DNA from 3 places in the Janibacter alittae genome. Region 1 is predicted to be linked to each of the others. Evidence: predicted binding sites of a transcription regulator. Region 1 holds the regulator's gene; each other region holds the start of a gene.
What was found. Region 1 encodes LexA, which represses DNA repair genes until DNA is damaged. Its sites were predicted from a motif close to TCGAACANNTGTTCGA; they were not measured.
Positions count from the first base shown of each region.

Region 2: the regulator LexA is predicted to act here: its motif matches at 1,229-1,244, upstream of ruvC (crossover junction endodeoxyribonuclease RuvC).
Region 3: the regulator LexA is predicted to act here: its motif matches at 2,068-2,083, upstream of recA (recombinase RecA).

Region 1 is NZ_CP144913.1:1,153,684-1,161,422, reverse strand. Features, by position in the region: gene V1351_RS05620 (DUF3427 domain-containing protein) at 1-369, shown strand, start outside; gene V1351_RS05615 (hypothetical protein) at 342-1,757, opposite strand; gene V1351_RS05610 (vitamin B12-dependent ribonucleotide reductase) at 1,898-4,786, opposite strand; gene nrdR (transcriptional regulator NrdR) at 4,914-5,387, opposite strand; gene V1351_RS05600 (LysM peptidoglycan-binding domain-containing protein) at 5,754-6,143, opposite strand; gene lexA (transcriptional repressor LexA) at 6,345-7,151, shown strand; gene V1351_RS05590 (glutaredoxin domain-containing protein) at 7,167-7,586, shown strand; gene V1351_RS05585 (NAD-dependent protein deacetylase) at 7,595-7,739, opposite strand, start outside.
Region 2 is NZ_CP144913.1:1,632,689-1,640,427, reverse strand. Features, by position in the region: gene ruvB (Holliday junction branch migration DNA helicase RuvB) at 1-51, opposite strand, end outside; gene ruvA (Holliday junction branch migration protein RuvA) at 48-647, opposite strand; gene ruvC (crossover junction endodeoxyribonuclease RuvC) at 644-1,180, opposite strand; gene V1351_RS07835 (YebC/PmpR family DNA-binding transcriptional regulator) at 1,293-2,051, opposite strand; gene pdxT (pyridoxal 5'-phosphate synthase glutaminase subunit PdxT) at 2,147-2,746, opposite strand; gene pdxS (pyridoxal 5'-phosphate synthase lyase subunit PdxS) at 2,743-3,639, opposite strand; gene V1351_RS07820 (aminotransferase class I/II-fold pyridoxal phosphate-dependent enzyme) at 3,768-5,105, shown strand; gene V1351_RS07815 (hypothetical protein) at 5,127-5,699, opposite strand; gene V1351_RS07810 (glycosyltransferase family 4 protein) at 5,696-6,877, opposite strand; gene V1351_RS07805 (phosphatidylinositol mannoside acyltransferase) at 6,874-7,739, opposite strand, start outside.
Region 3 is NZ_CP144913.1:2,127,635-2,135,373, reverse strand. Features, by position in the region: gene V1351_RS10245 (ABC transporter permease) at 1-631, shown strand, start outside; gene V1351_RS10240 (ABC transporter permease) at 628-1,425, shown strand; gene thpR (RNA 2',3'-cyclic phosphodiesterase) at 1,457-2,014, shown strand; gene recA (recombinase RecA) at 2,257-3,330, shown strand; gene V1351_RS10225 (regulatory protein RecX) at 3,338-3,979, shown strand; gene V1351_RS10220 (circularly permuted type 2 ATP-grasp protein) at 4,073-5,566, shown strand; gene V1351_RS10215 (alpha-E domain-containing protein) at 5,563-6,486, shown strand; gene V1351_RS10210 (transglutaminase family protein) at 6,483-7,331, shown strand; gene V1351_RS10205 (amino acid ABC transporter permease) at 7,364-7,739, opposite strand, start outside.

The DNA of each region.
Region 1 (7,739 bases):
CACTCGCAGGAGATCGACTCTGACGCCTTCTTCGTCACCTTCAAGAAGTCCGAGGCTGACTACTCGCCGACGACGATGTACCGGGACTACGCGATCAGCCCCGAGCTGTTCCACTGGGAGTCGCAATCCAGCACATCAGTCCGATCTGCCACCGGGCAGCGGTACATCAATCACGAAGTTCAGGGGTCCCACATCTTGCTGTTCGCGCGTGACAGCAAGGTCAACGACTTCGGTGGCGGTGCACCGTACGTCTTCCTCGGGCCGGCGTCGTACGTCAGCCACAAGGGAGAGCGTCCGATCGCCTTCACCTGGCGTCTGCACCACCCCCTCCCCCAGAGCATCTACATCTCCGCGGCGGCTGCTTCGTAGTTGTTGGCGTCGGCTGGCGCCTCAGGCGCTGGTCGGCCGGAGACAGGAGAACGCACATCGTCTGTGCCGTCCTGTGAAGACAACGCTGTTGACGAAAGTCGATCAGGCTCAAAACTAGCGTCTGGAAGTTCGCGCATCTTGGGGGGCGATGCCCGCCACACTTTCAGGAACTGCAAGACTTCCCGATAGAACTCGTTGACTGCGTCCAGCACTGTGTCGATGAAGGCGCCCCGGCCCCGACCTCGCTTCGATCCCATCACTACGGTCATGGCAACTCTAAAAGTCTTGAGTTCCTTTGCTGGATCCTGAATCAGAGCGTCAGGCTTCTGACGGACCGCGCCCAGCAGTTCTGCGGCACTTGCCCCTCTGGACCGGGCGACGAACGCTTCGAGACGGAGAGATTCGCGGGCGTCTGGGATCTGCCGAGTCAGCCACTTCACACGCGTCGCAGGGCGACCTGCACCAGGCGCCGAAATATCCACATGGCACGTAATCTGTCCCGCTCGCAAATCTGCAGTCACAACGATGGGGCCCGCGGCGTTAGGAATTCGAATGGAGCCCATGAGGACAGAGTCGCTCGCGAGTGTGTTCGACACGTTCTGAGCGCGAAGCGCCGGGTCCCTCTGCTCCTTGCGCGACAGAACAGGCGTTACTTCTTCGCCCAGATCCCGTCCCAACTGGAGACTCACGAAGCGCAGCAGAGCGTCCCATCGCGCAACTACATCCGGGACTCCCTTGTCTGTGGCTCGTAACGTCCCAGCCGATACCGCCTGTCGTACCGCCACCCAGCTGCCACCCATATCGTTAAACTCCAGGGCTCCGGACTTTGGGTGTTCGAGGTACCTAATTAGTTCTCCGAGGATCCATGCCTGGTCTGGATCTGCCACTCCGCGGTATTCCTTCTGCATGACTGCGTCGCAGAGGATTCTCGACCACGACAAGTGGTGGAGCGCGACCTTCCGCAACTTGCGGCCATCGACCTTCGTCGGATGCTGCCCGGCGATCGCAGGGATCTGGTTCGAGATCGTCACCACCGCGTCGTAGCCCTGCTCGCGGGCAATATCGAGATAGTTCTCCAACTGCTCAGTGGCTAGGTCATTGTTTCCCGTTTTCACCTCAACCAAGGCCGTCCAGTTCGTCTTCCCCCGCGAGACCCGGATGAGTCCATCGGGGAAGAGCCGTTGCTCGCCCAGCTCGAAGGGGACCTCGATGAACGTTTCGACCTTCCCGGAGGGAGCACCGAGCGGCTTGGTGACGGTCTGACCGAACTCACGGACAGACGACATCACCGCAAGGAGCGCAGATGTCGCCCGCCGTTCTTGCTCTTCTGCGCCATTAATCCCTGACGTAGGGATGAGTCGTGCCTGGTGCCAAGTCTCTTCGCTCATGATGCCCTCCCCGACAATCGCTCGTAAGAGGGACACTAGATGGTTAGTGCGACAACCGGGCGACTTACTGGCACGAGAAGACAGAAAAGCAGGGAGGGCGGCACCATAGGTGCCGCCCTCCTGCTCATTCAGTCAGCAGATCAGCTGCACCCACTGGTCGAGCCGCAACCCTCGCAGACGTAGCAGGAGCCGGCGGGGCGCATCTTGGTCCCGCAGGTCATGCACATCGGGGCGTCCGAGGCCTTGCCCTGGAACTTCTCCATCAGCTCGGCCGAGGAGTGGACCGTCGCGTCGGCCTCACGGGCGGAGGCGCTGCTGGCACCGGAGGTGTCGCTCGACTCCTCCTTGGCTACCGGTCGGGTCTCCTTGGTGGCCACGGTCTGGCTGTAGGACTCGTCGTCGTAGTCCTCGTCGTCGTCGGAGGACGACGGTGCGTACGAGCCGGTCTCCAGCTGGCGTGAGCGCTCGTCCGCGGTGTGGATGCCCATGAAGGACCGGGTGTCGAAGTCCAGGTAGTCCAGCGCCAGGCGACGGAAGACGTAGTCCATGATCGACTGCGCCATCCGCACGTCCGGGTCGTCGGTCATACCGGCCGGCTCGAAGCGCAGGTTGGTGAACTTCTCGACGTAGGTCTCCAGCGGCACACCGTGCTGCAGGGCGATCGAGATCGCGATCGAGAAGGCATCCATCAGGCCGGCCAGGGTCGAGCCCTGCTTGCCGAACTTCAGGAAGATCTCGCCCAGCTCACCGTCCTCGTAGGTGCCCGAGGTCAGGTACCCCTCGGCCCCACCGACGGCGAAGCTCGTGGTCTGCGAGGCGCGACGCTTCGGGAGGCGACGACGCAGCGGGCGGTACTCGATGACCTTCTCGGCCCCGGCGGCAGCGGCCTCGGCGTCGGCCTTGACCCCCTTCGCCGTCGACCCACCATCGGACAGCGGCTGACCGACCTTGCAGTTGTCGCGGTAGACCGCCAGGGCCTTCAGGCCGAGCTTCCACCCCTGCGAGTAGACGTCCGCGATCTCCTCGACCGTGGCGCTCTCCGGCAGGTTGACCGTCTTGGAGATCGCACCGGAGAGGAAGGGCTGCACCGCAGCCATCATCCGCACGTGACCCATCGGGGCGATGGCGCGCTGCCCCATCGCGGTGTCGAAGACCTCGTAGTGCTCCGGCTTCAGCCCCGGGGCGTCGATGACGTGACCCTTGTCGGCGATGTACTCGACGATCGCCTCGGAGGTCTCCTCGGTGTAGCCGAGCAGTTTCAGCGCACGCGGGATGGTCAGGTTGACGATCTGCATGGAGCCGCCACCGACGAGCTTCTTGAACTTCACCAGCGAGAAGTCCGGCTCGATGCCGGTGGTGTCGCAGTCCATCATGAAGCCGATGGTCCCGGTCGGGGCGAGCACCGAGGCCTGGGCGTTGCGGTAACCGTTCTTCTCGCCGACCTTCACGACCGCGTCCCAGGCCTTGGTGGCCACCTTCTGGATCGAGCGGTCCATCGTGTGCAGCGGGCGGATCTCGTCGTTGGCCGCCTGGTGCTTGCGCATGACGCGCTTGTGCGCGTCGGCGTTGCGGGCGTAACCGTTGTACGGACCGACGATGCCGGCGAGCTCGGCGGAGCGCTTGTAGGAGGCACCGGTGAGCAGCGAGGTGATCGACGCCGCGAGGGAACGACCACCGTCGGAGTCGTAGCCGTGACCGGTCGCCATGAGCAGCGCGCCGAGGTTGGCGTAGCCGATGCCCAGCTGGCGGAAGTCACGCGTGGTGTCACCGATGGCCTCGGTCGGGAAGTCCGCGAAGCAGATCGAGATGTCCATCGCGGTGATGACCAGCTCGGCGACCTTCTGGAAGCGCTCGGCGTCGAAGGTGTCGTCGTCGCCCAGGAACTTCAGCAGGTTCAGCGACGCGAGGTTGCAGGAGGAGTTGTCCAGGGACATGTACTCGCTGCACGGGTTCGACGCGGTGATCCGACCCGACTCGGGGTTGGTGTGCCAGTCGTTGATCGTGTCGTCGTACTGGATGCCCGGGTCGGCGCACTCCCACGCCGCCTGGGCGATCTTGCCCATCAGCTCGCGGGCGTCGACGCTCTCGATGACCGAGCCGTCGGTGCGCGACTTCAGCCCGAACTCGGTCCCGTCCTCGACCGCGCGCATGAACTCGTCGTTGACGCGCACCGAGTTGTTCGCGTTCTGGTACTGCACGGAGGTGATGTCCGCGCCGCCGAGGTCCATGTCGAAGCCGGCGTCCCGCAGGGCACGGATCTTGTGCTCCTCCTTGGCCTTGGTCTCGACGAACTCCTCGATGTCCGGGTGGTCGACGTCCAGGACGACCATCTTCGCCGCACGACGAGTCGCGCCACCGGACTTGATCGTGCCGGCGGAGGCATCGGCACCACGCATGAAGGAGACCGGGCCGGAGGCGGTGCCACCGGAGGAGAGCAGCTCCTTGGAGGAGCGGATGCGGGAGAGGTTCAGGCCGGCGCCGGAGCCGCCCTTGAAGATGAAGCCCTCCTCCTTGTACCACCCCAGGATCGAGTCCATGGAGTCGTCGACGGAGAGGATGAAGCACGCGCTGACCTGCTGCGGGCTCTGGGTGCCGACGTTGAACCACACCGGGGAGTTGAAGCTGAAGATCTGGTGGAGCAGGGCGTAGGTCAGCTCGTGCTCGAAGATCTCGGCGTCGGCGTCCGTGGCGAAGTACCCGTTGTCCTTGCCCGCCTTGACGTAGGTGAGCACGACGCGGTCGATCAGCTGCTTCAGCCCGGTCTCGCGCTGCGGGGTCCCCAGTGCGCCACGGAAGTACTTCGTCGTCACGATCGTCGAGGCGTTCAGCGACCAGAACTCGGGGAACTCGACGCCGCGCTGCTCGAAGATCGTCGCGCCGGTCTTCCAGTTCTGCTGGACGACGTCGCGCGTCTCCCACGTCACCTCGTCGTACGGGTGCACGCCCTCAGTGGTGTGGATGCGCTCGATCGTCAGCCCCTTGGTGCGGGAGCCGCGACGTGCGCTGGACTTTCCGGCGGTCTCGGTCATGCTCTTCTCTCCTCGATCCGTGTCTGGACGGTTCTTCTACTGCGTGGGGTTGGTCTGTGCAGGTGGTCGGCTGCTCATCACGGTGTCACCGGGTACCGACAGCCCACTCGCTACCGGTACCCGGGAACTAGGGGGTACTGCTCGCGGTCGAGGGCGCGTGCTCCCGGCGCAGTGCGCCGATGGCCGTCTCGAAGTCCTCGAGCGAGTCGAAGGCCTGGTAGACGGACGCGAAGCGCAGGTACGCGACCTCGTCGAGCTCTCGCAGGGGCGGCAGGATCGCCGTGCCCACCTCGTGGGCATCGATCTCGGCGCTGCCCTGCGAGCGGATGCTCTCCTCCACGCGCTGGGCGAGGAGGGCGAGCTGGTCCTCGGTGACCGGTCGGCCCTGGCAGGCCTTGCGGACACCGGCGAGCACCTTGGCCCGGCTGAACGGCTCGGCGGCCCCCGACCGCTTGGTCACCGACAGGCTCGCGCTCTCCAGCGTGGTGAAGCGCCGCGAGCACTCCGGGCACTGACGACGGCGTCGGATGGCGCTCCCGTCGTCGGTGGTCCGGCTGTCGATGACCCGGGAGTCGGTGTGCCGGCAGAACGGGCAGTGCATTGTCTCGACCCCCTCTGTGCGTCAGGTGTGCCTGTGGATGAAACGGTGGACGGGATGGGGACGATTCCCCGATTCCTGTGGAGAACTCGCCTCATCCTGTGTACTAGATGTGGACGAATGACATCTGTGTAACCACTAGATGTAGTGACTATTAGACCCCTGTGACCCAATGGATGCAAGTCCCCGACATGCCGCCGTCGGTGAGCGGTCACGCCCCCGCGCACACGGCCGGAATACCGGGGATCGACTCGCCGACACGCCTGCTGCCCCACCCGCTCGACCCCCTCACACGCACGTCGGCCACCTCCGGGAGACGGAGGTGGCCGACGGCCGGCCCGGGCTGGGTCGATGGGCCCGGGAAGCTCCTCAGGAGGCGGGGATGACCAGGGTCTGCCCCGCGTGGACGTGGCTCGTGGCCAGGTCATTGGCCTGCCGGATCGCGCTGATCGCGTCATCGGTCGGCACGCCCGTCATCTCGGCCGCGGCGATCGCGGTCAGCGTCTGGCCCGCCTCGACGGTGACCTGCTCCGGGGCCGCCGCGCCACCACCGAAGGCCACGCCCGCACCGGTGACCGAGGCGAGCGCCAGGGTCGACAGCGTCATCGTTAGGCGACCGCGACGGGTCAGGCGGACCGCCCCCTTCGTCGGGGCGGTGACCGCCTCGCCCGTGGGGACGGAGACGAGGTGGCGGGTGCGGGCCGGTCGGGATGCGGGCACACCAGTCGGCGCGCCGTGGGTGACGGTGAGTGCGGTCATCTGGTCCTCCTCGTGGCGTGTCCTGTCGAACCGGTGTTCGATAGAACGTCTGTACGATGTCTAGCACGGATGTTCGAAGAAGATCAACAACACGCTCGAACACATGTTTGAAATACCTGTTCGATCGTCCTACTGTCTCCACTACCGAGAAGTTGACCAGCGACCACCGACAACGCTGGTGACACGGACGGAAGGGTCGAGATGAGCAAGGGCAGCAGCAACGGCACCAGCAGGGGCGCAGGAGAGAGTGCGGACACCACCGGCAGCGTCGGCAGCACTGTTCACCACCTGCCCGACCGGGACAACGGCGAGAGCCTGACCGCCCGTCAGCGCAAGGTGCTCGAGGTCATCCGCACCGCCGTCGCGACCCGCGGCTACCCGCCGAGCCTGCGTGAGATCGGGCAGCTCGTCGGCCTGACCAGCCCCAGCTCGGTCGCCCACCAGCTCTCCTCCCTGGAACGCAAGGGCTACCTGCGCCGCGACCCCAACCGCCCCCGGGCGATCGAGGTGATCTCCCCCGACGCGGACGCCGATGCCGTCATCGCCGACACCGCCGACTTCGCCGGGATGCGGGGTGGCGCCACCGCCGACGACGAGGTCGTCGACATCACCGGTTCCGGCGACGAGCGTCCCGAGGCCAGCTATGTGCCGGTGCTGGGTGAGATCGCCGCCGGCGTGCCGATCACCGCCGAGGAGCTCGTCGACGACGTCTTCCCGCTGCCGAAGCAGATCGTCGGCGAGGGCTCTCTCTTCCTGCTGAAGGTCGTCGGCGACTCGATGGTGGACGCGGCCATCTGCGACGGCGACTGGGTCGTGGTGCGCCAGCAGCCGCAGGCCGACAACGGCGACATCGTCGCAGCCATGCTCGACAACGAGGCGACGGTCAAGACCTTCAAGCGCACGGACGGCCACGTCTGGCTGCTCCCCCACAACTCGGCCTTCGACCCGATCGACGGCGACGCCGCGACCATCCTCGGCAAGGTGACGGCGGTCCTGCGCAGTCTCTGAGGGACAATGGACGGCATGGGTAGATGGACGTCCGCACTGGTTCTGCTGCTCGCGGGCGTTGCCCTCGCCGTCCAGGGGGTACGCAGCGACGACTCATCGAACTTCGTGCTGTGCGTCGGTGCCCTCGTCGTCGCCTGGTGGCTCTCACCGCTCAACGGCAGGGGCGGTCCCGGTCACGCCGAGGTCGACTCCCGGCGCAGCGACTACCCGGTCGTCATCTATTGGCGTCCGGGCTGCATGTTCTGCCTGCGCCTGCGCGGCGCCCTGGGCAAGGACAAGGACCGGGCCACCTGGGTCAGCATCTGGGCGGACGACGACGCGGCCGCCTTCGTCCGCTCGGTCAACGGAGGAAACGAGACCGTGCCGACGGTGCGGATCGGCGACGAGGTGCACACCAACCCCGACCCGGAGATCGTCAAGGTCGCGCTCCGCTGAGACCCTCCTCAGGCGCTCGCGGCCAGCCGGTCCACGGACTGCGTCAGGACGCGAAGGGAGTCGGCCAGCTCTCCGTCGACGCGGTGGTCGACGAGGTCGTCACCACGACTGGGCCCCCGCGTGATCAGCGCGACCGGGATGCCCTGCTTGGCG
Region 2 (7,739 bases), 480 kb from region 1:
CCGGTGGTCGTCCTCGGCCACCCGGATCTCGGAGCTGAAGCCGTCGTTCATCGCGCGAGCACCTGCAGGGCCGCCTTGAGTGCCGTGGACACCTCGGCGGGCCCCTCGTCTCCGCCCTCGCGCGAGACCCTGTCGACCGCGTCCGCGGCCTGCCTGCTCGAGTAGCCGAGTCCGACGAGGGCCCCGGTGACCTGGTCGTGCCATCCGCCGGCAGCAGCCGGTGTCCTCGCCGCGGTCGCACCCGGGACCTCGGGCAGCTTGCCGCGCAGCTCGAGGGCGATCCGCTCCGCGCCCTTCCTGCCGATTCCCGGCACCTTCGTCAGGGTCGCGATGTCGTCAGCGGTCACGGCGGCCGCCAGCTCCTCGGGGCTGAGTACGGAGAGCAGGGCCATGGCCACGCGTGGCCCGACCCCGGTGACGGTCTGGGCCAGCTCGAAGGTGTCTCGCTCCCCCGCGGCTGAGAAGCCGTAGAGAGTCATCGAGTCCTCGCGCACGACCATGCTCGTCGACAGCTCCACCTCGCAGCCGTGACGGCAACCGGCGGCCACCGCCGGCGGTGTGTGCACCAGCAGGCCGACGCCGTGGACGTCGACCACGATCCGGTCCAGCCCGACGTGACCGGCGATCCCGCGGACAGAGGCGATCATCGGGCGCCCACCGCTCGCTGACGAGCGCGTTCGCCGGCGGCTGCCAGTTCCCGTCGAGCCTGACCGGCACCCCGCCACTGGTGGCAGATCGCCAGGGCGAGGGCATCGGCTGCGTCCGCCGGCCGGGGCGCCTCGTCGAGGGTGAGGATGCGCGTGACCATCGTGGTCACCTGGGCCTTGTCCGCGCGCCCCGTCCCGGTGACCGCGGCCTTGACCTCGGTCGGGGTGTGGAGCGCGACCGGCAGGCCGCGGCGCGCCCCGGCGAGCAGGACGAGACCGCTCACCTGCGCGGTGGTCATCACGGTGGGCACGTGGTCGGCCGCGTAGACCCGCTCCAGCGCGATCGCGTCGGGGTCGAACTGGTCCAGCCACGAGTCCAGCTGGTCCTGGATGTAGGCGAGGCGGTCCCCGGGAGAGCGCTGCGCACTGGTGCGCACGACGCCGACGGCAACCATGCGCAGGGCACGGGCCGCACCGTCGACGACCCCGAGGCCGCACCGGGTCAGTCCCGGGTCCACGCCGAGCACGCGCACGTGCACCCTCCTCGATCCGACGGCGGCTCGCCACGCGACGATGCCGCTTAGAACACCTGTTCTAGTCGAAGACTACGTGTCGGCGGCCGCACGGCGGCCGCCGACACGCCGGTCACTCCTCGGCGTCCAGCTGCTCGAGGACCTCGTCGGGGATGTCCCCGTTGGTGTAGACGTTCTGCACGTCGTCGCTGTCCTCGAGGGCCTCGACGACCCGGATCATCTTCTTCGCCCCGTCGAGGTCGAGCGGGACCACCATGCTCGGCAGGAAGACGGCCTCGGCGGAGTCGTAGTCGACGTCCGCCTCCTGCAGCGCGGTGCGCACATCGACGAAGTTCGTCGCCTCGGAGACGATCTGCCAGGACTCGCCGTAGTCGTTGATCTCCTCGGCGCCGGCCTCGAGGACGATCTCGAGCAGCTCCTCGTCCGTCCTCTCGGCCTTGGGGACCATCACGACGCCGCGACGGTTGAAGAGATAGGCCACGGAGTTCGGGTCGGCGAGGTTGCCACCGTTGCGGCTGAGCGCGGTACGCACCTCGGTGGCAGCCCGGTTCTTGTTGTCGGTGAGGCACTCGATGAGCACGGCGACCCCACCCGGGGCGTAGCCCTCGTAGGTGATGGCCTCCCAGTGGGAGCCACCGGCCTCGGCCCCCGAACCACGCTTGACCGCGCGGTCGATGTTGTCGTTGGGGACGGAGTTCTTCTTCGCCTTCTGGATGGCGTCGTAGAGCGTCGGGTTGCCGGCCGGGTCACCGCCGCCCGTGCGGGCAGCCACCTCGATGTACTTGATCAGCTTGGCGAAGAGCTTGCCGCGCTTGGCGTCGATCGCCGCCTTCTTGTGCTTCGTGGTTGCCCACTTGGAGTGGCCGGACACGTAGGTCTCCTCGGTGTGGCTGGTGGATGGGTCCGATCGTCGATAATACGCTCAGGATGGCCACGGCCCGGACCTGTCCGCCCGGCCGACGCGGGTCAGGCCGCCGTGACCATCCCGACGAAGAGCCGGTGCAGCCGGTGGTCCCCGGTGACCTCGGGGTGGAAGCTGGTCGCGAGCAGGGCACCCTGGCGCACGACGACCGGGCGGGACTCCCCCTTCGCCTCGACCGCGGCGAGCACCTCCACGCCATCACCCCACTCCTCGACCCACGGGGCGCGGATGAAGACCGCCCGCACCGGGCCGCCGCCCACCCCACGAACCTCGAGGTCGCCCTCGTGGGAGTCGACCTGCCGACCGAAGGCATTGCGGCGCACGGTGACGTCCAGGCCTGCGAGGGTCTGCTGGTCCGGGTGCCCGTCGAGGACACGGTCGGCCAGCAGGATCATCCCGGCGCAGCTGCCGTACACCGGCATCCCGCCGGCGATCCGGGAGCGAAGGGGGTCGCGCAGCCCGACGACGCGGGTCAGCATGTCGATGGTCGTCGACTCGCCGCCGGGGATCACGAGAGCGTCCACCTGTGCGAGCTCCTCGGGGCGGCGCACGACCGTACTGGTCGCTCCCGACGACTCGAGGGCCGCCCGATGCTCCCGCACGTCTCCCTGGAGGCCGAGGACACCGATGACGGGTGCGGTCACCAGCCGCGCTCGGCGAGCCGGTGCGGCTGCGGGATCTCGTCGACGTTGATGCCGACCATGGCCCCGCCCAGACCACGGGAGACGGCCGCGAGGGTGTCCGGGTCGTCGTGGAACGTCGTCGCCCTGACGATCGCCCGCGCACGCTCGGCAGGGTTGCCGGACTTGAAGATGCCCGACCCGACGAAGACGCCCTCGGCACCGAGCTGCATCATCATCGCGGCGTCCGCGGGGGTCGCGATCCCACCTGCGGTGAAGAGCACGACGGGCAGCCTGCCGTGGGTCGCGACCTCCTTGACCAGGTCGAAGGGGGCCTGCAGCTCCTTCGCGGCGACGTACAGCTCGTCTTCGGCGAGGCTGTGCAGGCGACGGATCTGCTGACGGATCGAGCGCATGTGGGTCGTGGCATTGGAGACATCCCCCGTGCCGGCTTCTCCCTTCGACCGGATCATCGCCGCACCCTCGGTGATCCGGCGCAGGGCCTCCCCGAGGTTGGTCGCACCGCAGACGAAGGGGACGGTGAAGTTCCACTTGTCGATGTGGTTGGTGTAGTCGGCCGGGGTGAGCACCTCGGACTCGTCGATGTAGTCGACACCGAGCGACTGCAGCACCTGCGCCTCGACGAAGTGGCCGATCCGGGCCTTGGCCATCACGGGGATGGAGACGGTGTTGACGATGCCATCGATCATCTCCGGGTCGCTCATCCGGGACACGCCGCCCTGGGCGCGGATGTCTGCGGGCACGCGCTCGAGCGCCATGACGGCGACCGCGCCGGCATCCTCGGCGATCTTCGCCTGCTCGGGGGTCACCACGTCCATGATCACCCCGCCCTTGAGCATCTCGGCCATACCTCGCTTGACCCGTGCCGTTCCGGTCCCGGTGGTGTCAGTACCCATGACTCGCTCCTCGTCCCGGCCGCGTGCGAACGGCCCCGATTGATTGATCTAGGCCATAAAATAGCACGGCACAGGTCAAACCGTCGTCGGCGCCCGTGGAGCGGCTGCGGCCACCTAGACTCGGGCGCGTGGGTACTGAGGCAGCGACACGGATCATCGGCGGTACGGCGGCGGAGATCGCCGACAGCGTGCGCGGACTCGTCGAGCGCGGCCACCTCTCCCCCGGACAGTCGCTGCCGCCGGTCCGGGCGCTGGCCGAGCAGCTCGGCGTCAACCGGAACACGGCCGTCGCCGCCTACCGCACGTTGGCCCGATCCGGGGTCGTCGTGTCGCAGGGTCGGGCCGGCACCCGGGTCACGCAGCGCCCCCGCGTCCCGCAGGAGGGCTTCGCTGATGCCGGGGCCCTGCGCGACGTCGGCAACGGCAACCCTGATCCCCGCTGGATCCCCGATCTGGGACCTGCGCTCGCGACCGCCGCCGGGCGGCGGCCGGTGCTCTACGGCGACCCCGTGATCGATCCCGACCTCAAGGCATGGGCCCGGGACTGGTTCGCGCCCGACGTCCCCGCGCAGGCGCAGGACCTGCACCTGACCCTCACCAGTGGTGCAGTCGACGCCGTCGAGCGGCTCCTGGCCCAGGCCCTGTTGCGGGACGACACCGTCGCTCTCGAGGACCCGTGCTTCCTGGCGAGCATCCACCTCGCCCGGCTCGGCGGGTATCGCGCCGTGCCGGTGCCCGTCGACGCCGAGGGCATGACGGTCGAGGGCCTGCGCGGTGCCCTCGACCAGGGTGTCCGGGCCGTCGTGAGCACCCCCCGGGCGCAGAACCCCACCGGTGCGTCGCTGAGCACCCGCCGCGCAGCGGCGCTGAGGGAGGTCCTTGCCGACCACCCGTACGTGCTCGTGGTCCAGGACGACTACTTCTCCTACCTCTCCCGCCGACCCTTCCACTCGATCATCGGCCCCGACCACCAGCGGTGGGCCCTGGTGCGCTCGGTCTCGAAGTTCGCCGGTCCGGACATGTGCCTGGCGGTGATGGCCTCCGATGCGGATACCGCGGCGCGTCTGGGAATGCGCCTGCGGCCGGGCACCACCTGGGTCAGCCATCTGCTGCAGCGAATCACCCACGCGGTCATGAGCGACCCGTCCGCCCTGGCGCTGATCGAGCAGGCGGGTGCGCACTACGCCGAACGCAACACCGCATTCGCCGACCTCCTCACGGCCCGGGGTCTGCCGGCCGAGGCGGGCGACGGGATGAGCCTGTGGGTCACCGTGCCACTCGCGGCACGGGAGGTCGCCGATCGGCTCACGCGACGCGGCTGGCTGGTGCGCACCGGCGACGAGTTCCGGCTCGAGCGGGCCGATGAGCCCTCCCACCACCTGAGGCTGACCGTGCACGACCTGGACGAGGAGGACGCGGCGGCGCTCGCCGCAGACCTCGCCGACTCCGCCCTCGGCAGACGCTGAGCGGGACGTCGTCCAGCAGAGTCAGCTCCCGGGCACGCTGTCGTCGAACTCCACGGTCTGCGGCAGCGCCGCGTGGCCGGCCAGACGGAAAGCGCGCACGACGGGCTTGGCACGGACCCGCTGCACCTCCGTGACCGCGTTGTTGTGGAACCGGCGGGCCAGCTGCACGCGCAGGCCGGCCGCTCGCAATCGCCCCAGGGCAGCAGCGCCGGGGCCCCCGGCCGCCTCGACGTCCGCGATCACCTCCGGCGGCAACGCCGCGTGGATCACCTCGGTCAGCTCACTCTCGACCCCTTCGCGGCCCGCGAAGTGCTGCCCCTCGAGCGGGTCACCCGCGAAGGTGTGCTCGTTGGTCCGCTCCAGCGATCCGCTCGCCGCCCCGACGAGCAGCAACGCGGTCGCGGGGTCCAGAGCGCCGCTGTTGGCGAGCTCGAGGGTGGCTTCCGCCCGGCGCACGACCTGGGCGTCGAGGGCGGACAGGGCGCCCTCGACCTTCGCGTGGAGTCGATCCAGACGGGCGGCACTGTAGGACAGGTACCAGGCGAGGAGCAGCAGCACGCCGGCGACGACGGCGACCCACAGCAGGATGGTCATCCGGCTCCTCCCGCGTGGCCCCGGCCGGGCCGCAGACGGGCGACTGCCCGGCGCGGTGATCCGGCATCGACGACGGTCTCGTACACGGCAAGGATCTCCTCGGCCACGACGTCCCAGTCGAAGACCGCGGCCCGCTCACGCCCGAGATCGCTGAGCGCACCCCGACGGTCCGAGTCGCTCAGCAGATCCACCGCCTGGTCGGCCAGGTCGACGGGACGACCGGTCGCGAAGGTAGCCCCTGCCATGCCGGTCCGCCCGCCGTCGAGGACACGCTGGAAGGCCGCGAGATCACTGGCGAGCACCGGGGCGCCGGCGGCCATGGCCTCGACGAGCACGATCCCGAAGCTCTCGCCACCGGTGTGCGGAGCGACGTACAGGTCGGCCGAGGCGAGGACACTCGCCTTGTCCACGTCCGAGAGTGCCCCGAGGAACTCGGTGGCCTCGGCGACCCGCTCCGGAAGTCGTGCCCGCGCAGCCTGTGCTCCCCCCGGCCCGACCACGAGCAGACGGGCACCCGGGATGGCCTGGAGGATCCGGGGCATCGCCTCGGCGAGGACGAGCAGGCCCTTGCGCGGCTCGTCGATGCGCCCGAGGAAGACCACGGTCGGTCGCCCCGGTGCACCGCTCCACTGCGGTCGTCGGTCGGCCCGCGCGAACGCCGATGTGTTGACGCCGTTGGGGATGACGACGGCATCGCCGCCGAGGTGCGTGGTCACGGTGCGCCGCGCGTCCTCGGAGACGGCGATCCGAGCGTGGATCTTCTCCAGCGAGGGGCGCAGCAGGGGGGAGGCCGCCTGCATGACGCGTGAGCGCACGTTCGAGGTGTGGAAGGTCGCGACGACCGGGACGTCTGCAGCCCAGAGGGCGAGCATCGACAGGCTCGGCGCGAGGGGTTCGTGGATGTGCAGGAGGTCGAAGTCGCCGTCCTCGAGCCAGCGGCCGACCTTCGCCGCCGCCACCGGACCGAAGAGCAGGCGCGCAGTCGATCCGTTGTAGCGGATCGGTACGGCCCGACCCGCTGGTACGACGTGGTCGGGCAGCTCGGTGCCCTCGTCCGCCGGCGCGAGCACGCTGGCGTGGTGCCCGGCCTTCTGAAGGTACTCGGCCAGGTCACGGATGTGGAACTGCACTCCCCCGGGCACATCGAAGGAGTACGGACTGACCAGGCCGATCCTCATGCTGCGCTCCGCAGGTCATCGGTACCGGCCTCGAGGTCCTCGACGAAGACACGCTGCATCATGTGCCAGTCCGGGGTGTGCTCCGAGATGGCGGCACCGAAGGCGTCGGCGCACGACTGGGTCACCTGCTGGACCGCCTCCGGTGTCCCCGGCGGCGGGACGTCGACGGCGGCGTGGACCGTGATGACCATCCCCCAGTCCCGACCAACGCGCTCGTGGCGCAGCGTGACGGGGTGGAGGCGGTAGCCGCTCTCGACGGCGAGGGCTGCCGGCCCCGCGGCCATCCGGGCGGTGTGGCCGCACAGCTGGACCTCGACCCCCGTGGCCGACAGGTCCCGGTCCGCCAGCAGCGGCATGACGACCGGCTCGCCGGTGTCGAGCTGGGCGCGCAGGGCGTCGAAGGTGCCCTTCTGCGCCGGCAGGATCCGCATGCCCAGACCCTCCCGGTAGTCGAGGAAGGCGCGGAACATCTCCTCCGGCTCGAGCCGTTCGGCGACCGTGACCACCGGCCCCAGGTGTCGGGCGCACCAGACCCCGGCCAGGTCCCAGTTGCCGGTGTGCCCGAGGAAGCAGAGCACCGGCCGTCCGGAACTCAGCTCGGCCTTCAGCTGTGGCATCGCCCCCTCCCAGCGCACGAGGCGGTCGACGTCGTCGCCGCGGACCGACGGGAGGCGGAAGGCCTCCACGTAGTAGCGCAGGGCTGCGCGGACACCCTGCGCCGTCATGGCCTGCAGCTCGTCCGCGGGCAGGTCGGGACGGACCCGGGCGTAGTTGGACCGCAGCCGACGGACCGAGGTGCCGTCCGCGGCGGTGGTGCGGTCCGCGACGACGTCGAAGAGTCGGTAGGCCAGCCGGGCCGGGA
Region 3 (7,739 bases), 970 kb from region 1:
CGACGCCGCGTCCGGCGGGGTCGACGGCGTCCCGTACCTGGCCTTCGTCGCCCCGGGCATGGTTGCCGTGCAGGCGATGATGACCGCCGTCAGCGAGTCCACCTACCCGGTCTACGGCCTCTTCACGTGGAACCGGATGTACCACACGATGCTCGCGACCCCCCTGCGCGTCAGCGACCTCCTCCTCGGCCACCTCATGGTCGTCGCGGCCCAGGGCACGATCGCTGCGGCCGCCTTCGTGCTCGTGGCCGCGATCTTCTCCAGCTTCTCCTCGGCCTGGGTGGTGCTCGCCGTCCCGGTCGGGCTCCTCGTCACGCTCGCCTTCGCCATCCCCCTCTTCGGATTCACGGCACGGGCGAAGGGGGACTCCTCCTTCAACGTCGTCTACCGCCTGGTCATCACGCCGCTGATGCTCTTCTCCGGGGTCTTCTTCCCGGTGGACCGGTTGCCGTTCGTCCTGGAGGCGCTCGCCTGGCTCACCCCGCTGTGGCACGGCGTGGAGCTGACGCGCGGGGCGGCCACCGGCGAGTTCGCCGCCGTCGACATCGTCCACCTGGCGGTGCTGCTGACCTTCATCGGTTTCGGCTGGGTGTACGCCCACACCGGCATGACGCGGAAGCTGGTGTCATGACCGCCCTGCCACCCGGTGTCCTCACACCCGGCCTGGCGATGTGGCGCTCCGTCGTCGAGCGGAACCTCGTCTCCTTCCGCCGGCAGTGGGCGGCCTTCGTCACCGGCTTCGCCGAACCCGTCTTCTACCTCCTCTCCCTCGGGATCGGGGTCGGCTCGCTCGTGCCCTTCGTGACGACCGACGGGGGGTCGAGGGTCACCTATGCCGCCTTCGTCGCGCCCGCGATGCTCGCCGCCTCGGCGATGAACGGCGCGGTCATGGACTCCACGTTCAACGTCTTCTTCAAGCTGAAGTACGCCAAGATCTACGACGCCGTGCTCGCGACCCCGCTGGGACCCCGGGACATCGCCGTCGGCGAGGTGGCCTGGTCGCTGATCCGGGGCGGGGTCTACGCACTCGTCTTCTACCTGGTGGCCCTGGCGGTCGGTGTGGTCGAGTCGTGGTGGTCGGTGCTCGCGGTCCCGGCGGCCATCTTCATCGGGCTGGCCTTCTCCGCCGTCGGCATGTTCGCGACGACCTTCATGCGCTCGTGGGTGGACTTCGACTGGATCATGCTCGTCATCCAGCCGCTCTTCCTGCTCTCGGCGACGTTCTTCCCGCTCGCGACCTACCCGGGCTGGGCGCAGCCGATCGTCATGGCGACACCGCTCTACCACGGTGTCGCGCTCGAACGCGGGCTGATGCTCGGCGAGGTCGGCTGGGGGCTGCTGTGGCACGTCGGCTACCTGCTCGTGCTGGGTGTCGTGGGGATCTGGGCGACCTCCCGACGGATCGAGACGCTGCTGCGGGCCTGACGTCCGCCCGGGGCGCTGGCAGGCTGGGACGATGGGACAGCGGATGTTCGTCGCGGTGGTGCCGCCGCAGGACGTGGTCGAGGAGTTGGCCGACTTCCTGACCCCCCGGGAGGGGATGCCCTGGATCGATCCGTCCCAGTGGCACCTGACGCTGGCCTTCCTGGCCTCGGTCCCGGACGCACGTGCGGACGATCTCGTGGAGCGTCTCGGCGTGGCGGCGGCGCGCGTCGCTCCCTTCGACGTGGTGCTCGGGGGATCCGGGTGCTTCCCCGATCCGTCCCGGGCGAAGGTGCTGTGGCTGGGCGTCGACGAGGTGGCGGGGGAGTCGCTCACGCGGCTGGCGAAGGGGGCCCGGGCAGCGGCGAACGTCTCGGGCGCAACCCCCGACGGCAAGAACTTCGTCCCCCACCTGACCCTGGCCCGGCTGAAGCGGTCGATCGAGGCGACGACGTGGCTGCGCGTGCTGGACACGTTCTCCTCGTCGCGGTGGCGGGTGCGCGAGATCGAACTCGTGGCCTCCCACCTGGGGGAGGGGCCGAGACGTCGGCCCCGCTACGAGACGGTCGCCCGGCTGACCCTGTCGGGGTAGTAGTCGCACACCCGGGCATCCGATGCGGCGCGTCGGCGCGTCGGACACCAACCTCGAACACGTGTTCGGGTAACCTCGTCCACAGGTGCTCATCCGACAGCACCGGCGTCCACAGCCCCACGGCAGCTGCGGACCGTTGTCGGTGGTGGCTCCTAGCGTCTGACCAGACAGCACGAGACGTCCGACAGTGTGGATCCGGTCGCCGGTGGGCGCGCCCGACACGATGACAAGGAAGGTGTGGCATGGCTGAGGTCACGACCATCGACAGCAAGCAGCACGAGCAGAAGCTCAAGTCCCTCGACAGCGTCATGGGGCAGATCGAGAAGGCGCACGGCAAGGGTGCGGTCATGCGCCTCGGCGATGACGTGCGTCCCCCGATCGCGACCATCCCGACGGGCTCGATCTCCCTCGACGTCGCCCTCGGTATCGGTGGTCTGCCCCGCGGCCGTGTCGTCGAGATCTACGGCCCCGAGTCCTCCGGTAAGACGACCGTGGCGCTGCACGCCGTGGCCAACGCGCAGAAGGCGGGCGGCATCGCGGCCTTCATCGACGCCGAGCACGCCCTCGACCCGGAGTACGCGAAGAATCTCGGCGTCGACACCGACGCCCTCCTGGTCAGCCAGCCGGACACCGGTGAGCAGGCCCTGGAGATCGCCGACATGCTCATCCGTTCCGGTGCGCTCGACATCATCGTCGTCGACTCCGTCGCCGCGCTCGTGCCCCGCGCCGAGATCGAGGGCGAGATGGGTGACAGTCACGTCGGTCTGCAGGCCCGTCTGATGAGCCAGGCGCTGCGCAAGATCGCCGGCGCCCTCAACACCTCCGGCACGACGGCGATCTTCATCAACCAGCTGCGCGAGAAGATCGGCGTGATGTTCGGCTCGCCCGAGACGACCACAGGTGGCAAGGCGCTGAAGTTCTACGCGTCGGTGCGCCTGGACGTCCGGCGCATCGAGACGCTCAAGGACGGCACCGACCCGGTGGGCAACCGCACCCGGTGCAAGGTCGTGAAGAACAAGGTCTCGCCGCCGTTCAAGCAGGCCGAGTTCGACATCCTCTACGGACAGGGCATCTCCCGCGAGGGTGGTCTGATCGACATGGGCGTCGAGCACGGCTTCGTCCGCAAGGCCGGTGCCTGGTACACCTACGAGGGCGATCAGCTGGGGCAGGGCAAGGAGAACGCGCGCAAGTTCCTCAAGGACAACCCGCAGCTCTCCGACGAGATCGAGGCCAAGATCAAGAACAAGCTCGGTATCGGAGTCGTACCCACCGAGGACGAGGTCAAGGAACCGGCCGAGATCCCGGTCGACTTCTGAGCGGATCATGAGCGATCACGACCACCACGGGACCGCCCCGCGCACGCTGGACCAGCTGCGCGAGGCGGTCTCCGCCATTGAGCAGGCACCCACGTCCCTCGAGGTGCGAGGTGAGTCCCCGCCCCCTTCGGCCCCCCCGGCAGATCCGACCTCCGCGGACGAGGACGCCGACCCGTACGCGGTCGCCCGCGCCGTGGTTCTGCGTCTGCTCACCGGGGCGCCGAAGTCACGCGCGGAGCTGGAGAAGGCCCTGCGCCGCAAGGGGTGCCCTGATGACGTCGCCACGCAGGTGCTCGACCGCTACGAAGAAGTCGGTCTGGTCGACGACGAGGCCTACGCACGCACCTTCGTCCGGTCCAAGCAGGCCGGCCGGGGCCTGGCACGCCGCGCCCTGTCACACGAGCTGCGCGCGAAGGGGATCGACGACGAGATCACCCGGGCCGTTCTCGACGACGTCGATCCGGAAGACGAACGTGCCCGCGCCCACGAGCTGGTCGAGAAGAAGGTGCGCTCGATGCACGGCCTCGACCGGTCCGTCCAGACACGACGCCTGGCCGGCATGCTCGCCCGCAAGGGGTACGGGCCGGAGATCTCCCGCCTGGTCATCAACGAGGCCCTCGACGCCGAGCCGGAGCACCAGCGCGACTGACGCCGCGGGAGGCATTCTCGCGGTTAGTGTGGGCACGTGACTGATCGCGACTCCCTCTTCGGCGACTACGTCCCCGGCGCTGCCTGGGACGAGATGCTCGACGGGTCGGGCGAGCCCCGTGCGCCGTACAAGCCGATCCACCACACGCTGCGATCGATGGAGCCGGGGGCGCTGAAGGAGCGTGCCGACGCGCTCGCCCGGACGTTCTTCGAGCAGGGCGTGACCTTCGACCACGCCGGGGAGGAGCGACCCTTCCCACTCGACGCCGTGCCGCGGGTCATCGACGCCGACGCCTGGCAGACCGTGGAGCGGGGAGTCGCCCAGCGGGTGAAGGTTCTCGAGGCGTTCCTCGACGACATCTACTCACGTCCGCACGGCCTGCCCCGAGCCGTGGAGGACGGGATCATCCCGTGGAAGCTCATCGCCACCTCGGCGCACTACCACCGCGCCGTCGCCGGCCTGCGGCCGCCGAACGGTGTGCGTGCCCACGTCAGCGGCATCGACCTCATCCGGGACGAGGAGGGCACCTTCCGGGTGCTCGAGGACAACGTCCGGGTCCCGTCCGGGGTCTCCTACGTCATCGCCAACCGTCGGGCGATGACCAACGTCTTCCCCGAGGCCTTCGCGACGATGCGCATCCGCCCGGTGCACGACTACCCGCGGATGCTCCTGCAGGCGTTGCGGGCCTCGGCGCCCGAAGGGACGGCCGAGCCGACGGTCGTCGTCCTCACTCCCGGCGTCTACAACAGCGCCTACTTCGAGCACACGCTCCTCGCCCGGATGATGGGCGTCGAGCTCGTCGAGGGCCGTGACCTCGTGGTGCGCGGGGGAGAGGTGCGGATGCGCACGACCCACGGCGAGGAGCGGGTCGACGTGATCTACCGCCGCATCGACGACGACTTCCTCGACCCGGTGCACTTCCGCCGCGACTCGATGCTCGGGGTCACGGGGCTGGTCTCCGCGATCCGGGCCGGCCGGGTCACCCTGGCCAATGCGATCGGCAACGGCGTGGCCGACGACAAACTCGTCTACTCCTACATCCCGGCCCTGACGCGGTACTACCTCGAGGAGGAGCCGATCCTGGCGAACGTCGACACCTACCGGCTCAACGAGCCCGAGGCGCTGCAGGACGTGATCGGCCGCCTCGACGAGATGGTGGTCAAGCCGGTCGACGGCTCCGGTGGGAAGGGCCTGGTCGTCGGCCCCGACGCTGCGCCGGGGGAACTGGACGAGCTGCGCTCGAAGTTGCTCGACGACCCGCGCGGGTGGATCGCACAGCCGGTCGTCCAGCTGTCCACGGTCCCGACGCTGATCGACGGAGCGCTGCGGCCACGGCACGTGGACCTGCGGCCCTTCGCGGTCAACGACGGCGAGGAGGTCTCGGTGCTACCCGGTGGCCTGACCCGTGTCGCCCTCCCCGAGGGACAGCTGGTCGTCAACTCCAGCCAGGGCGGCGGGTCGAAGGACACCTGGGTGCTCGCCGGTCGCTACAACCGCCTACCGCAGGAGTCCGACGAGGGCGAGGTCATCTTCCTCGGCTCCGGTGCGCCCAGCGAGGCCCGATCGACCCAGGAGGACCGGTCATGATGCTCAGCCGGATCGCCGACGCCCTCTTCTGGATCGGCCGGTACGTCGAACGCGCCGACGGCACTGCCCGGATCGTCGACACGCTGCGTCTGCAGCTGGTCGACGATCCCGCGACCGACGAGCAGACCGCCTGCACGATGGTGCTGCGCGGGATCATGGGCTATGACGACGTCGGCGAGGTCGACTACACGGGGACCAGCCGGATGCTCGTCTTCGATGCCGCCAACCCCAACGCGATCTCCGGGTCATGGCACTCGGCCAGGGAGAATGCCCGCCGTGCCCGCGAGACGGTCTCCACCGAGATGTGGGAGACGATCAACACGACCTACCACCGCTGGAACGTCTTCACACCGGGCCGCGCGACCCAGCACCACCTCGGCTGGGTGCGTGAGCGGGCCGCCCTCGTCGGAGGCCTCGCGGACACGACGATGAGCCACGACGACGCCTGGGACTTCCTCGTCCTCGGGCGGGCTCTCGAGCGCGCGGACATGACCGCCCGCCTGGTCGCCACCGGGGCCAGCGACTTCGGCCCCGGCTGGGGCTCGGTGCTGGCCAGCTGCGGTGCCCAGCAGGCCATGATGCGCACGATGCGAGGTGTGGTCAGCGATCGCGCCGCCGCCGCCTTCCTCACCCTCGACCGACGCTTCCCCCGCTCGGTCATCGCAGCGCTGAAGGAGGCGGAGGACCGGCTGATCGTGCTCTCCCCGGACAAGGACCGGGTCGGTTTCTCCGATGAGGCCCGCCGCCTCCTCGGGCACATCCGGACGTCGCTCGAGTTCAGCAATCCGGAGGCGGTCCTGCGCGACCTGCCGGAGCGGATGCAGGAGGTCCAGGAGGCGGTCCGGGCGGCCTCGGATGCGGTCGGCGCGCGCTACTTCATGTCGGCGCCGGTCCAGGAGTGGACGGGAGAGATCGTATGAGCACCAGGCGTTACCGCATCGTCCATCACACGACGATGCGCTACGAGGGAGAGGTCGCCACCTCGCACAACGAGCTGCGGATGACCCCGGTCGACGAGCCGGGCCAAGCGACCCTCGAGGCCCGGGTCCGGGTGCGTCCCCTGACATGGAGCACCGTCTACGAGGACCACTGGGGCACCCAGGTCATGGCCATGGAGGCCCAGTCCCCGCACGACGTGCTCGAGATCGAGGCGATCAGCCTCGTCGAGCGGTCCGAGGTGGCGGTGGAGGCGCCGGACACCGGCTGGGAGGTGGTGCGCTCCGCGGACACCCAGGACCGACTCAGCGAGTTCCTCGCGCAGACCTCACGCACCGCACCTCCGCAGGAGGTGGCCGCGCTCGCCGCGCAGGTCGCCGACGAACGCACCCCGCAGGCAGCGGCCCTCGCGCTGGCCGACCGGGTCCACTCGGCGCTCACCTACGAGCCGGGGATCACCGGGTGGCAGGCGACGGCGGCCGACGTGTGGGGGACGCGTCGCGGCGTCTGCCAGGACTTCGCCCACATCACTCTCGGCGGCCTGCGCTCCATCGGCATCCCGGCCCGGTACGTCAGCGGCTACGTCACCGATGACCCCGGGGAGATCCCGCGGGGGACGAGCGCCGTCGCCCGCAACCACGCCTGGGTCGAGGTGTGGGACGGGGACTGGCACCCGATCGACCCGACCAACCCCGGCTCCGTGGGCCTCGACCACGTCGTCCTCGGTCGTGGCCGGGACTACGACGACGTCTCGCCCTTCCGCGGCATGTTCGTCGGGCCCCCGCTGGAGGAGCTCGACCTCGAGATCACCTTCACCCGCGTGGGCTGACCACTCGCCGGACGGGGGGATGGTCTGTCGACTCACGCACCAGTGGTGGACTCGACGTTCTCGACGGTCGTCGCCCCTCGTTGACTCATCTTGTGCTCCGCGTACACCGCGAGCCTCGAGAGGCTGTAGTTGACGATGATGAAGACGACAGCCAGCACGACTGCGGTCGCGAACGGGTTGTTGTACAAGGGTGAGATGTAGATCTGCTTCCCCACCTTGAGAATGCCGGATGCGCCGATCACGTAACCCAGGGCGGTGTCCTTCAGGGCGACGATGCACTGGCTGATGATCGCCGGCAGCATCGACCGAACTGCTTGGGGGGCGAGGATCTGCGCGAGGACCTGGGACTTCGTCATCCCGATGGCGTAGGCGGCCTCGCTCTGCCCCTTGGGGACGGCCTGCACGCCG